One region of the Pectobacterium quasiaquaticum genome, then DNA from elsewhere that is predicted to be linked to it. Evidence: riboswitches for the same ligand, from Rfam matches in the RefSeq annotation. Region 1 holds a riboswitch; each other region holds the start of a gene.
The links. Region 1 has a riboswitch for thiamine pyrophosphate ahead of thiB (thiamine ABC transporter substrate binding subunit). Riboswitches for the same ligand answer to the same signal wherever they lie in the genome.

Region 1 (4,180 bases):
CATTCTTTTTTATTGAAAAAAATACGATTTGACATTCAACATTATTGATTGATTTATTATTTCGTCATTCTGAATATAAAAGCATCACGTAAACAACGCCGCTGCGACCTCACTACCCTGCAAACCACCCGCAGCAGGTAAACACCATAAAAAAAGCCAGCGAAAAACTCGCTGGCTGGTGAAACGTCACCATTACTCAGAATAAATTGTTTCGCACCGCCTAAAGCCAATGACGGTACTCGTCGTCAGACATGTCTTTCAGGTGCCACTGCGTCGCCTGCTGTAGTAATGCAATACGCTGTTGGGTAGACATCCATCGCAACCACTTTGCTTTACAGGTCGATAAGTAGGTTTGATAGAACGGGTACAAACGGGAAATCGCCATCAGCTACCTCCTCTCTTTTCTTGTTGCAAAGTATCGGCGTAATATAGGGAAAGATAAATTGATGACTTTAGTGCTGGGAGTTCCTCTTTTATGTCTTCCCCTCGATTGCAACAACAGTTCATCCGCCTGTGGCAGCACTTTCAGGGGCAAACCACCGACACCACGCTGCAAGAGTTGACCGGGGTGTTGAACTGTTCCCGCCGCCATATCCGCTCATTGCTGAACGCGATGCAGCAAGAAGGTTGGCTGATCTGGCAGGCAGAAGCCGGCAGGGGAAAACGCTCTCAGCTATCGTTTGTTTATACCGGACTGGCGCTACAGCAGCAGCGCGCTGAGGATCTGCTGGAGCAGGATCGCATTGAGCAGCTAGTGCAGTTGGTGGGTGACAAAGAAGCAGTGCGCCAGATGTTGCTAGCCCACCTTGGGCGGAGCTTCCGGCAGGGGAAACACATTCTGCGCATCCTCTATTACCGTCCTTTACGCAATTTACTGCCCGGCTCGGCGCTACGGCGTTCAGAGATGCACATTGCCCGACAAATTTTCAGCGGACTCACCAATATAAATGAGGAAAATGGGGAAATTGAGCCCGATCTGGCTCATCACTGGCAGATGATCTCCCCCCTGCATTGGAGATTTTATCTGCGTCCGGCCATCCGCTTCCATCACGGTCGCGAGCTCACGATGGAGGATGTCATCACCTCCCTCAAGCGCCTCAGCGCCTGGCCACTGTTTGCGCACCTTGAAACCGTCATATCACCGATGCCCTTCGTGATTGATATTCGGCTAAACAGCTCGGATAAATGGCTGCCGTGGCTATTGGGCAGCGTGCACGCCATGATTTTGCCGCAGGAATGGCAAACGCTCCCCGATTTCGCTCAACACCCGATTGGTACCGGTCCTTACGCCGTGGTGCGCAATAACAGCAACCAGTTAAAGATCCGCGCCTTCGATGATTATTTTGGCTATCGGGCGCTAATTGATGAGGTCAATATTTGGGTCTTGCCCGACGAGCCAGAGGAGATGCCGGTATCTATCCAACTCCAGTCTGACAATTCTCGTCACGAACAGCTGGAAAGCCGGATGGAAGAAGGCGGCTATTTCCTGCTATTCGATAAGCGTTCGCCGTTAGCATCACGACCGGAAGCTCAGCGATGGCTCAGGCAGGTATTTAACCCTATTTCGCTACTCAACCACGCCAATATCAGCAACCAGCGTGACTGGTCTCCCGCCTACAGTTTGCTACCGCGCTGGCACCATCACCATCCCGATGTACCGCAATCCATGCCGAAAGGGCTAACGGACGTCACGCTCACGTTCTATCAGGCACACCCTGAATATCGGATATTAAGCGAGATAATGCGCACACTGCTGGCACAACATGGCGTCACATTACATATTCAGACGGTCAGCTACGAAGACTGGTATCAGGGCAATGCCGACAGCGATATCTGGTTTGGTAGCCTGAATTGTTACCTGCCTATCGAATTCTCCCTATTCGCGATGCTCTACGAACTCCCGCTGGCACAGCACTGTCTGGATGACGATCTGCATGCAGACGCACAGCAGTGGCGTAACCACACGCTGCCGATGGCAGAGTGGTGTGAAAAGCTGATCGCCAGCGGCCAACTGCACCCTCTTCTGCATCACTGGCTACAGCTTCAGGGGCAGCGCAGTATGCGCGGCGTCAGGATGAATATGCTCGGCTGGTTTGATTTTAAATCTGCCTGGTTCGCACCGCCGGAACGCTGAGAGCCTTTCGCTGCCCGACTTAACCCTTTACAATGTGCCGTTCTCAACGGGGTGCGGAAAATTTTTCGCTGAGAAGATACCCGTCGAACCTGATCCGGTTAATACCGGCGAAGGGATTTGAGAGTGCTGCTCATTGCTGCCTCAAAGTCCTTTGCCACCCTATGATTCTCAGGAGTGCAAAGTGTTAAATCAATTATTACCGCGTTCAGCCACCGTGCTGAAAACCAGCCTGTCTTGCCTGCTACTGCTCTCTGCTTCGGCGTTCGCCAAGCCTGCGCTTACCGTATATACCTACGATTCATTTGCTTCCGAGTGGGGTCCAGGCCCTGTCATCAAGACCGCATTTGAAAAAGAGTGCGAGTGCGAACTGAACTTCGTCGCGCTGGAAGATGGTGCCTCGCTGCTGAACCGTCTGCGTATGGAAGGCAAGAACAGCAAAGCGGATATCATTCTGGGGCTGGACAACAACCTGTTGCAGGCGGCGGAACAAACCGGCCTGTTTGCGCCACACAATCTGGACACCCGCGCCGTCACGGTGCCGGGCGGCTGGAACAATAAGACGTTCGTGCCTTATGACTACGGCTATTTCGCGTTTGTGTATAACAAAAACACGCTGAAGAACCCGCCGAAAAGCCTGCATGAGCTGGTGGACAGCAACGAACCGTGGAAAGTGATCTATCAGGATCCACGCACCAGTACACCGGGACTGGGGCTGCTGTTGTGGATGCAGAAAGTGTATGGCGACGATGCGCCGCAAGCCTGGCAGAAGCTGGCGAAAAAAACCGTTACCGTCACCAAAGGCTGGAGTGAAGCCTACGGTCTGTTCCTGAAAGGGGAAGCGGATCTGGTGCTGAGTTACACCACGTCGCCGGCCTATCACATCATTGAAGAAAAGAAAGATAACTACGCGGCAGCGACCTTCAGCGAAGGGCACTATCTGCAAATTGAAGTCGCCGGACAGCTGGCTTCCAGCAAAAATCCCGAGCTGGCAAAACGCTTTATGCAGTTCATCCTAAGCCCAACGTTCCAGCAGGCGATCCCTACCACAAACTGGATGTATCCGGCGGTTAAAACCGATCTGCCAGCAGGCTTCGCGACGCTCGCGGTGCCGGAAAGAGCCATGCAGTTCAGCGCGCAGGAAGTAACCGATCAAAGGACGCAGTGGATTCAGGCATGGCAACGCGCCGTCAGCCACTGATCGGCGGACGTCTGTGGCCGGGGCTACTGGCCACCACGCTGTTAATTTCCGTTGCCGCACTGGCTTTCGGCGCTCTGTGGCTACAGGCGCCCGAAAGCCAGTGGCGCACGCTATGGCATGACAGCTATCTCTGGCATGTCATTCGGTTTACCTTCTGGCAGGCCTTTCTCTCCGCGCTGTTTTCTACCGTTCCAGCCATGTTTCTCGCCAGAGCGCTGTACCGACGACGCTTTCCCGGCCACCGCTGGCTGCTGCGCCTGTGCGCGATGACGCTGGTGCTGCCCGTGCTGGTTGCCGTTTTTGGCCTGCTCAGCGTTTACGGTCGCCAAGGCTGGCTGGCTTCTGCGCTGGGCTGGTTTAACCTGAAATATACATTTTCGCCCTATGGGTTGCAGGGCATCCTGCTGGCGCACGTCTTCTTTAATCTGCCGCTGGCAACCCGATTGCTGTTGCAGTCGCTGGAAGGCATCGCTACCGAGCAACGTCAGTTGGCCGCGAATCTGGGTATGAACAGCTGGCAGCATTTCCGACTGCTGGAATGGCCCGCCCTGCGTCGGCAGATTTTACCCACTGGCGCACTGATTTTTATGCTCTGCTTCGCCAGCTTCGCCACCGTGCTGTCGCTGGGCGGCGGCCCGCAGGCAACCACCATTGAGCTGGCTATCTATCAGGCATTAAGCTTTGATTACGATCCGGGGCGCGCAGCGCTGCTGGCGTTAATTCAGATGGTTTGCTGTCTTGGTTTGGTACTGCTGAGCCAGCGGCTGGGGCGCATTCTGCCCGTCGGCAGCACACAGCAGCTTGCCTGGCGCAACCCACAAGATAGCGCCTTAAGCCGCCTCACCGAT
Region 2 (4,180 bases), 2.0 Mb from region 1:
CATCGGTATAAAATCCAGGATTGTTGTGCAACTGCTCCTGAAAATCTCGATGCTTTAAGAACAGGACATTAAATATAACGATCAGTGCTGACAATAACAGGGCGAGCCTTATGGAATAAGACGACTTCTTATTTTTATCAATAAAATCATGATCATATTGTTTAAAAGGCATCGCTCACCTCCTCTTGTATCACTTTTTAATCCTATCATGAAACAGATAGAACAGATTCAGTATTATGCTAACTGATGGGGTACTCTAGAGAATGACTGACGTAAGGCGGGCAGATGCTGCAACAGCAGACGCCTGATTACTCAGGCGTCTTTACCGATTAAAAATCGGCTCTCAGTACCACGCGGTAGCGGGCCTTGCCGTCACGTACGTGCTGGATGGCATCATTGATTTTCGACATCGGGAACAGTTCCGTCTGCGGCTTCACGTTGGCACGCGCAGCGAGCTTCATCAGAGAACGCAGCTCATGCGGTGAACCGGTAGAAGAACCGGAAACGCTGCGGTCCCCCGCGATAAGCGTGAAGGCTGGAACGCTGAATGGCTTCATCACCGCGCCGACGGTATGGAACTTCCCGTTATAGGCGAGCGCATTGAAGTAGGGTTGCCATTCCAGATCGACGCTCACGGTGTTGATGATGAGATCGAACTGACCTGCCAGTGCGGTCAGCGCCTGCGGATCGCGACTGTTGACGACCTTATCAGCACCCATCGCCAGCACTTCCTGCTCTTTGGCTGGGTTAGAACTGAACGCCGTGACTTCACAGCCCATCGCGTGCAGGAGCTTAATCGCGATGTGACCCAGACCGCCGATACCGATCACACCGACGCGGCTGGTTGCGGTGATATGGTGCATTAACAGTGGTTTGAACACGGTGATGCCGCCGCACAGCAACGGACCTGCCGATTCGATATCAATTGAGTCAGGAAGCGGGATAGCCCACTGCCAGTTTGCGCGAATCTTATTGGCAAAACCGCCTTTATTCAGAATTGTCGGCACGCTGCCTTGTTGGCAGTTGGTTTGGCTACCGCTGATACAGGCATCGCAGTGCCCACAGCTGCGTGCTGTCCAACCAATGCCGACGCGCTGACCCACCTTTAATCCTTTGCTTTTCGCCGCGTCACCCAACGCGTGTACACGGCCAATCACTTCATGCCCGCCAACCAGCGGATAGCTCGATATACCCCATTCGTTATCGATCATCGACAGGTCGGAATGGCACACGCCGCAGTAATCAACCACGACTTCGACGTCTTCCGCCTGCAGCTCACCCGCATCAAACTCATACAACTCCAGCGCTGCGCCTGCTTCCGGTGCGGCATAACTCTTTATCATCGTCATCACAATTTCCTCAGTATGGGTTTGATTAACCAGTCTAAAGGGTTATGACGTTTTTCTCTATGTCACAATGTGCCTGTGGTTTTTCATTTTGTATCAGGTGGGGAAGGGAGCGGGCAGCGCTTGCTTTGCGTTACCCACTTACTTATGCTGCAAAGCGTAGTACATGACTCGGGGTGCCCTTCTTTGTGAAGGCTGAGAAATACCCGTACCACCTGATCTGGATAATGCCAGCGTAGGGAAGTCACGGTATGCCCCACCGGTTGCCGCCTTCTTCCACGCCGGTTGGGAGACTTATGAACACGCGACCCACCGACTTTTCTGCCGCTCAGGCAGCAACATCACTCACTCAATTCCGTTCTGCGTCGCCGGCAATGGTGGTCGATCCCGAAGAAGCCGCGCAGTTCAGCGTGGTGGCCGATGCGCTGCTGATTAATGTCGGAACGCTGGAATGCACGCGTGCCGAGGCGATGCGCGCGGAGGATCTGGCATGAAGCGTATCAATGCGTTGACAATTGCGGGCACCGATCCGAGCGGCGGTGCGGGGATTCAGGCGGATTTAAAAGCCTTTTCTGCGCTGGGCGCTTACGGCACCTCGGTCATTACCGCGCTGGTGGCGCAAAATACGCGCGGCGTGCAGTCCGTCTACCGGATTGAACCGGATTTTGTCGCAGCGCAGTTGGATTCTGTGCTGAGCGATGTGCGTATCGACAGCGCCAAGATTGGGATGCTGGCGCAGACCGATATTGTTGAAACCGTTGCCGAACGCCTGCGTCGTTACGCGGTTCCTTTTGTGGTGCTGGACACCGTGATGCTGGCGAAAAGTGGCGATCCGCTACTTGCGCCCGAGGCGGTGGAATCGATCCGCCGTGAGCTGCTGCCGCTGGTGTCCCTGATTACGCCCAACTTGCCGGAAGCCGCCGCGCTGCTGAATACGTCACCCGCCGCTAACGAACGGGAAATGCGTGAGCAGGGGGAAGCGCTGCTGGCGATGGGCTGCCAGGCGGTGTTGATGAAAGGCGGCCACCTCAGCGAAGCGGAAAGTCCGGATTGGCTGTTCAGTCGACAGGCTGAGCCACAGCGCTTTAGCTCTCCGCGTGTGAATACACGCCATACACACGGCACGGGCTGCACGCTCTCTGCCGCGCTGGCGGCACTGCGACCGCGTCATAATAGCTGGGGCGAAACGGTCAAGGTCGCGAAGGACTATTTACAGCAGGCATTACAGCAGGCCGACACGCTGGAGGTCGGGCACGGCATCGGCCCTGTTCATCACTTCCATCGCTGGTGGTAAAACGCACATGCAACCTGAAATATGGCGGGTATAAGTAAATTGACTTGTACTTTACGTGACACATTTGCCAGTAATTTCAAACTAAATTAAGCGTATTCGGCATAGACAGTGCGGGGGCAACCGGTTACTTTGCTGTGAATTCTTGGCGTTAATGTGAAATAGGATGTGGGGATAACATATGGCAGGTTCTGCGCGCAGTGCGATGGCTGCCAAGGCGCTTCAGACGATACTCAATATCGGCCTGTTGGTGCTGGCAATTATTCTGGTGATTTTTTTAGTCAAGGAAACGTTCAATCTGGCGAAAGTGCTGTTGATCTCCAACGAGAAAGATTCCTCCTATCAACTGATAGAAGGCATTGTGATCTATTTCCTGTATTTTGAGTTCATTGCGCTGATCGTGAAGTATTTTCAGTCCGGCTATCACTTCCCGCTGCGCTATTTTATCTACATCGGCATCACGGCCATCATTCGCCTGATTATTGTCGATCACAAAAGCCCGTCGGATACGCTGGTGTATTCCGCAGCGATCCTGCTGCTGGTGGTGACGCTGTACCTGGCAAACAGTAATCGCCTTAAGCGAGAGTAGTAGAAACAGGAATAGTTGAAACGCGCCGCTATTCCAGCAGCGAGCATTGGGGCGGCAGCCGACAGTGAATCGCGGCGGGAAGCACCTCGATATGGAAGCGTTTGGCGGTGAGCGGCTCGCCGTCCAGATTAAACGTCATATCATCTGGGGCGGTGATCTCCAGCCAGGGCAGGATAGCGGAAATCATGTTCTGGTTTTCGCTACCGGTAAACCAGGCCTGCAACATATTCGGCAGCAACTCGGTTGCCGACAGTACGCTTAGTTCCAGTAGCCCGTCGTTGACCAGCGCCTCTGGGCAAAGCTGCTGCCCGCCGCCAGCCTGGCGGCCATTTCCCACCGCGATAACCAGCGTATCTCCCGACCAGTGAAAATCCGGTCCGCGTATCTCACAGCGTTCAGCTTGAAGCATGTCCATGCGGAAGAGCGCGTGCAGCATGTATGAGGCGCTCCCGAGCGCGGCCTTCATCTTGGCTGGTGTTTCGGTGGTGATGCGCGTGGCAAATCCGCCCGTCGCCATGTTGATGAAGTAATGGCTGTCGTTCACCTTGGCGATATCGATCGCGCTGGCGCGGCCTTTGATAGCCAGCGTTAGCGCGTTGTGCATCTCCATCGGAATCTGACAACTGGTGGCAAAATCGTTGGCCGTACCCAGCGGCACAATTCCCAGACACGGACGCACCGCTTCCGGCTGCACCGCTAAGGCGGCGGCGACTTCATTGACGGTGCCGTCGCCACCAGCGGCAATCACATTATCCGCTTTGAGCTGGATCGCTTCTTCTACATAGCGTTTAGCATCACCGTATTCCCAAGTCACGCGGACATGCAGCGTATAGCCCTCCTTGCGTAGCTCATCAATGGCTTCGCGAAGTTCTTCATTACCTGCACTTTTTCCATTCAGAATCAGCAGCGTCACCGGATTTTTTTCCATGACCTATTTTCCTAAGCAGGATAGTG
Region 3 (4,180 bases), 970 kb from region 1:
CGCGTCAGTTCGGCCAGTCCCTGCGGCGCTGATGGCATGTCTTTGGTTTGGGTTGGGAAAATATGCCCCAGCGCGATATAGGACGGGTTGATTGCCACCGCACGCGCCAGCTCACGATCGTCGTGCGTGGAGACGCCTAACCGCAGGCCAGCTTGTTTAATCGCGGCTAGATCGGTGGTGTCCAGATCTTCCTGCCCCAGATGTACGCCGTATGCCTGATGTTTGACGGCCAATCTCCAGTAGTCATTGATGAAAAGCTGCGCCTGATAGCGGCGACCCAAGGCGATCGCCTTGATCACCTCGGCTTCAGCTTGTTCATCTGACCGATCTTTGATTCTCAGTTGGATCGTTTTTACCCCGACGCTGAGTAGTCGTTCGATCCATTCCACGTTATCGACAACGGGATACAGCCCCAGCCGCTGCGCCGTTGGGGCAAAAGGCGTCGAGTCCGTCATTTGCTCTCCTCGGTTTGCAGGCTGGTGGCGCTGTGATAAAGCTCGCTGCCGCGAGAACGGAATTCCTGCGACATCTGCGCCATACCCACTTCAATCGGTTTGGCTTCCGCTTCCTGTTTCGCCGCGTAGTCGCGTACTTCCTGTGAGATTTTCATCGAGCAGAATTTGGGGCCGCACATGGAACAGAAGTGGGCGACTTTACCGGATTCTTGCGGCAGTGTTTCATCGTGGTAGGCGCGGGCCGTTTGGGGATCGAGCGCCAGATTAAACTGGTCTTCCCAACGGAATTCGAAGCGCGCTTTTGACATGGCGTTATCACGGATCTGCGCGCCAGGATGGCCTTTCGCCAAATCGGCGGCGTGGGCGGCGATCTTATAGGTAATCAGCCCCTGTTTGACGTCTTCTTTGTTCGGCAAGCCAAGATGTTCCTTCGGCGTCACGTAGCAGAGCATCGCGCAGCCGAACCAGCCGATCATGGCGGCACCGATGCCGGAGGTGAAATGATCGTAACCCGGAGCGATATCGGTAGTTAGCGGGCCGAGCGTATAGAATGGCGCTTCGTGGCAGTGCTCCAGCTCTTCGGTCATGTTGCGGCGAATCATCTGCATCGGAACGTGCCCGGGGCCTTCGATCATTACCTGAACGTCGTATTCCCAAGCGATTTTGGTCAGCTCGCCCAGCGTATGCAGCTCGGCAAACTGGGCTTCGTCGTTGGCGTCCTGAATGGAACCGGGACGTAAGCCGTCACCCAGCGACAGCGCGACGTCATAAGCGGCGCAGATTTCACAGATTTCGCGAAAATGCTCGAACAGGAAGCTCTCTTTGTGATGCGACAGGCACCACTTCGCCATAATGGAACCGCCGCGTGAGACGATGCCGGTCAGGCGTTTGGCCGTCATCGGCACGTAGCGTAACAACACGCCAGCGTGGATGGTGAAATAGTCCACCCCTTGCTCGGCCTGTTCCAGCAGCGTATCGCGGAACATTTCCCAGTTCAGGTTTTCCGCCACGCCGTTCACTTTTTCCAGCGCCTGATAAATCGGTACCGTCCCGATTGGCACGGGGCTGTTACGCAGAATCCACTCGCGGGTTTCGTGAATATAGCGACCAGTGGAGAGATCCATCACCGTATCCGCGCCCCAACGGGTAGACCAGACCAGCTTTTCCACCTCTTCTTCGATGGAGGAGGTCACGGCGGAGTTGCCGATATTGGCGTTAACCTTCACCAGAAAGTTGCGACCGATAATCATCGGCTCTGATTCTGGGTGGTTGATGTTGGAAGGGATAATGGCGCGACCGGCGGCCACTTCCTGACGGACAAATTCCGGCGTGATGTTCTCCGGCAGTAGGGCTCCGAAACTTTGCCCCGGATGCTGCTGGCGCAGCACCTCACCGCGAATGCGTTCGCGTCCCATATTTTCGCGAATGGCGATAAATTCCATTTCCGGGGTAATGATCCCCTGTCGGGCATAGTGGAGCTGGGTAACGCGTTGGCCTGCTTTGGCACGCAAAGGTCGTGGCAAATGTTCGAAACGCAGATGATCCAGACCGGCATCCGCCAACCGCTGTTGGGTGAAATCAGAACTGACGCCGGATAGCGACTCGGTGTCGTGACGTTCTGCAATCCAACTGGCGCGCAGCTTCGCTAGCCCAACGCGGACATCGGGTTGCGCAGCGGGGTCGCCATAAGGCCCTGACGTATCGTAAACCGGGATTGGCTCATTGGGCTCGTATTGGGGGTTGTCTTTACTGCCGCCGAGTAACGTCGGGCTAAGCTGAATTTCTCGCATTGGCACGTGGATGTCATCACGTGAGCCCGCAAGGTAAATGCGTTTGGAATTGGGAAAGGCGGTACCCTGTAAGGTTTCAATAAACTGCTGGGCGGCGGCACGCTGTTCACGGCGACCCGATTTTGACGATACTGTTTTTATAGACAAAGGTTCTGTAGACATAGCAAGTTCCTGTAAGACGTAAAGGGAAGATTGCTTGTCTGGAGCCGGAGGGAGTAATAATGATATTGGGCGTCAGAGCAGGTATGTAGGAATACGCAGCCTTGGGCTCAATAGGGGGGCATTACTCTTGTTCCCTTCGCAGGTATTAACCCGATCAGGTTCCGCGGATCCCGAATTAACGGTCTCAGCCTGTGCGCTCATAAGTTTCGTCATAACGATTGATTTCGTAAAACAAAACACGAGCACGCTAGGCACTCCGACAAGATATACCCGTCTCTTAAACGGGCCAATAAAACCCCTACACTGTATGTCGGCAAAACGCGGATGTCAAAGCGTGCCGCTTTTGCTTTTACAATGTGTGATGATGTCCTGAAATAACGTCAAATGACGGCTATTTGTCGTAAACCTGCTGAATCATTCTGTCTTCTAACGTAAAACGTTCCTCCAGCGCTTCGCCGACGTGGGAGAGTGCCTGCTGGAATTCGAGGCAGTTATCATGGTCGATGGCTGCCGCCAGATGGCTATCGTAAAACGTCATAATTTGCTGCGTGTTATTTTGCAGGGCGAAGTCGAGCTGGGTGGAAAGCGCTAATACTTGTTCGCTGTGCGTCGCTGCTTCATGCAGCATTTTTTCGTATAAATGAAAGTGGCCGGTAGAAAGATAGTCCACCAGATTCTGGCAAAAATTATCCAATGCCTCTTCATCCAGAAGAGAAAGCGTTTCCTTATTCGGCTTGATGCCAACCAGATGATAGTAAGCCACCAGAAGCTGCTTACGCGCTTGTAGCCATTGGTCGATTAACGCATTATTGCCACCAACGTATTCAGTTAGACTTTGTAGCTGGTTTAGCATTGTTGACTCCGTGAACGGTAAGAAATAACTGAAATCCCAGTTATAAAACTTATGTAATCACTCTGAATGTAAAATGCCAGTGAAGTGGCAGTGGAGCAATAAAAAGATATGGAACAGACGCTAAAAGGTGATGAAACCGGCTGGTGGGTGGTTAGCGACGCGGTACAAATCTGGCTCCCTCAGGGAGTACTGCCGCGCGGAACGGCTATGGCGTGGTCGTTGCAGGGGAAAACGGCTCGCCAAATCGGTGAATGGCAAGGACTGCCTGTCTGGTTGGTGTGCCAGGGCCGCGATACCGATATGGCATCGGTTCGCCAACTGCTCGATCAGGACGTGGATTTATTCCAACTGGCAGGGCGAGGCGTACAGTTGGCTGAGTTCTATCGTTCTCATCGTTTTTGTGGTTATTGCGGCCATGATATGGTGCGGAGCAAAACGGAGCTGGCGTGCTTATGTCACCACTGCAAAGAGCGCTATTATCCGCAGATCGCGCCTTGCATCATCGTCGCGATTCGCCGTGGTGATGAGATTCTGCTCGCGCAGCACAATCGGCATCGCGGAAACATGTACACCGTACTGGCTGGGTTTGTCGAAGTGGGCGAAACGCTGGAGCAGACGGTCGTGCGTGAGGTAATGGAAGAGAGCCAAATTCAGATAAAAAATCTGCGCTATGTGAGCTCGCAGCCTTGGCCATTCCCTCATTCTCTGATGATGGCGTTTATGGCCGACTATGCAGGTGGTGAAATCAAGCATGATCCGAAAGAGCTACGTGACGCGGGCTGGTTCCGTTATGACCAACTCCCGCAGTTGCCTCCACCGGGCACCGTGGCGCGTCGGCTTATTGAAGATACGGTGGTACTGTGCCGCACTTATCACGAGAACGAAGGCTGACGTGGTACTCTTTGCGTCATAAAGCGTTT

Region 2: it holds a riboswitch for thiamine pyrophosphate, as region 1 does, so the genes downstream of both, IG609_RS05800 (hydroxyethylthiazole kinase) here and thiB (thiamine ABC transporter substrate binding subunit) in region 1, are expected to answer to the same signal.
Region 3: it holds a riboswitch for thiamine pyrophosphate, as region 1 does, so the genes downstream of both, thiC (phosphomethylpyrimidine synthase ThiC) here and thiB (thiamine ABC transporter substrate binding subunit) in region 1, are expected to answer to the same signal.

The regions. Positions count from the first base shown of each region.
Region 1 covers NZ_CP065177.1:3,736,475-3,740,654, forward strand. Annotated here, with positions in the region: gene sgrT (glucose uptake inhibitor SgrT) at 221-385, opposite strand; gene sgrR (HTH-type transcriptional regulator SgrR) at 476-2,134, shown strand; TPP riboswitch at 2,172-2,268, shown strand; gene thiB (thiamine ABC transporter substrate binding subunit) at 2,349-3,332, shown strand; gene thiP (thiamine/thiamine pyrophosphate ABC transporter permease ThiP) at 3,308-4,180, shown strand, end outside.
Region 2 covers NZ_CP065177.1:1,262,066-1,266,245, forward strand. Annotated here, with positions in the region: gene IG609_RS05790 (GGDEF domain-containing protein) at 1-172, opposite strand, end outside; gene ahr (NADPH-dependent aldehyde reductase Ahr) at 330-1,349, opposite strand; TPP riboswitch at 1,509-1,605, shown strand; partial or broken gene IG609_RS05800 (hydroxyethylthiazole kinase) at 1,643-1,825, shown strand; gene thiD (bifunctional hydroxymethylpyrimidine kinase/phosphomethylpyrimidine kinase) at 1,837-2,640, shown strand; gene psiE (phosphate-starvation-inducible protein PsiE) at 2,819-3,226, shown strand; gene yegS (lipid kinase YegS) at 3,255-4,154, opposite strand.
Region 3 covers NZ_CP065177.1:241,972-246,151, forward strand. Annotated here, with positions in the region: gene thiE (thiamine phosphate synthase) at 1-455, opposite strand, end outside; gene thiC (phosphomethylpyrimidine synthase ThiC) at 452-2,407, opposite strand; TPP riboswitch at 2,522-2,676, opposite strand; gene rsd (sigma D regulator) at 2,799-3,260, opposite strand; gene nudC (NAD(+) diphosphatase) at 3,369-4,151, shown strand.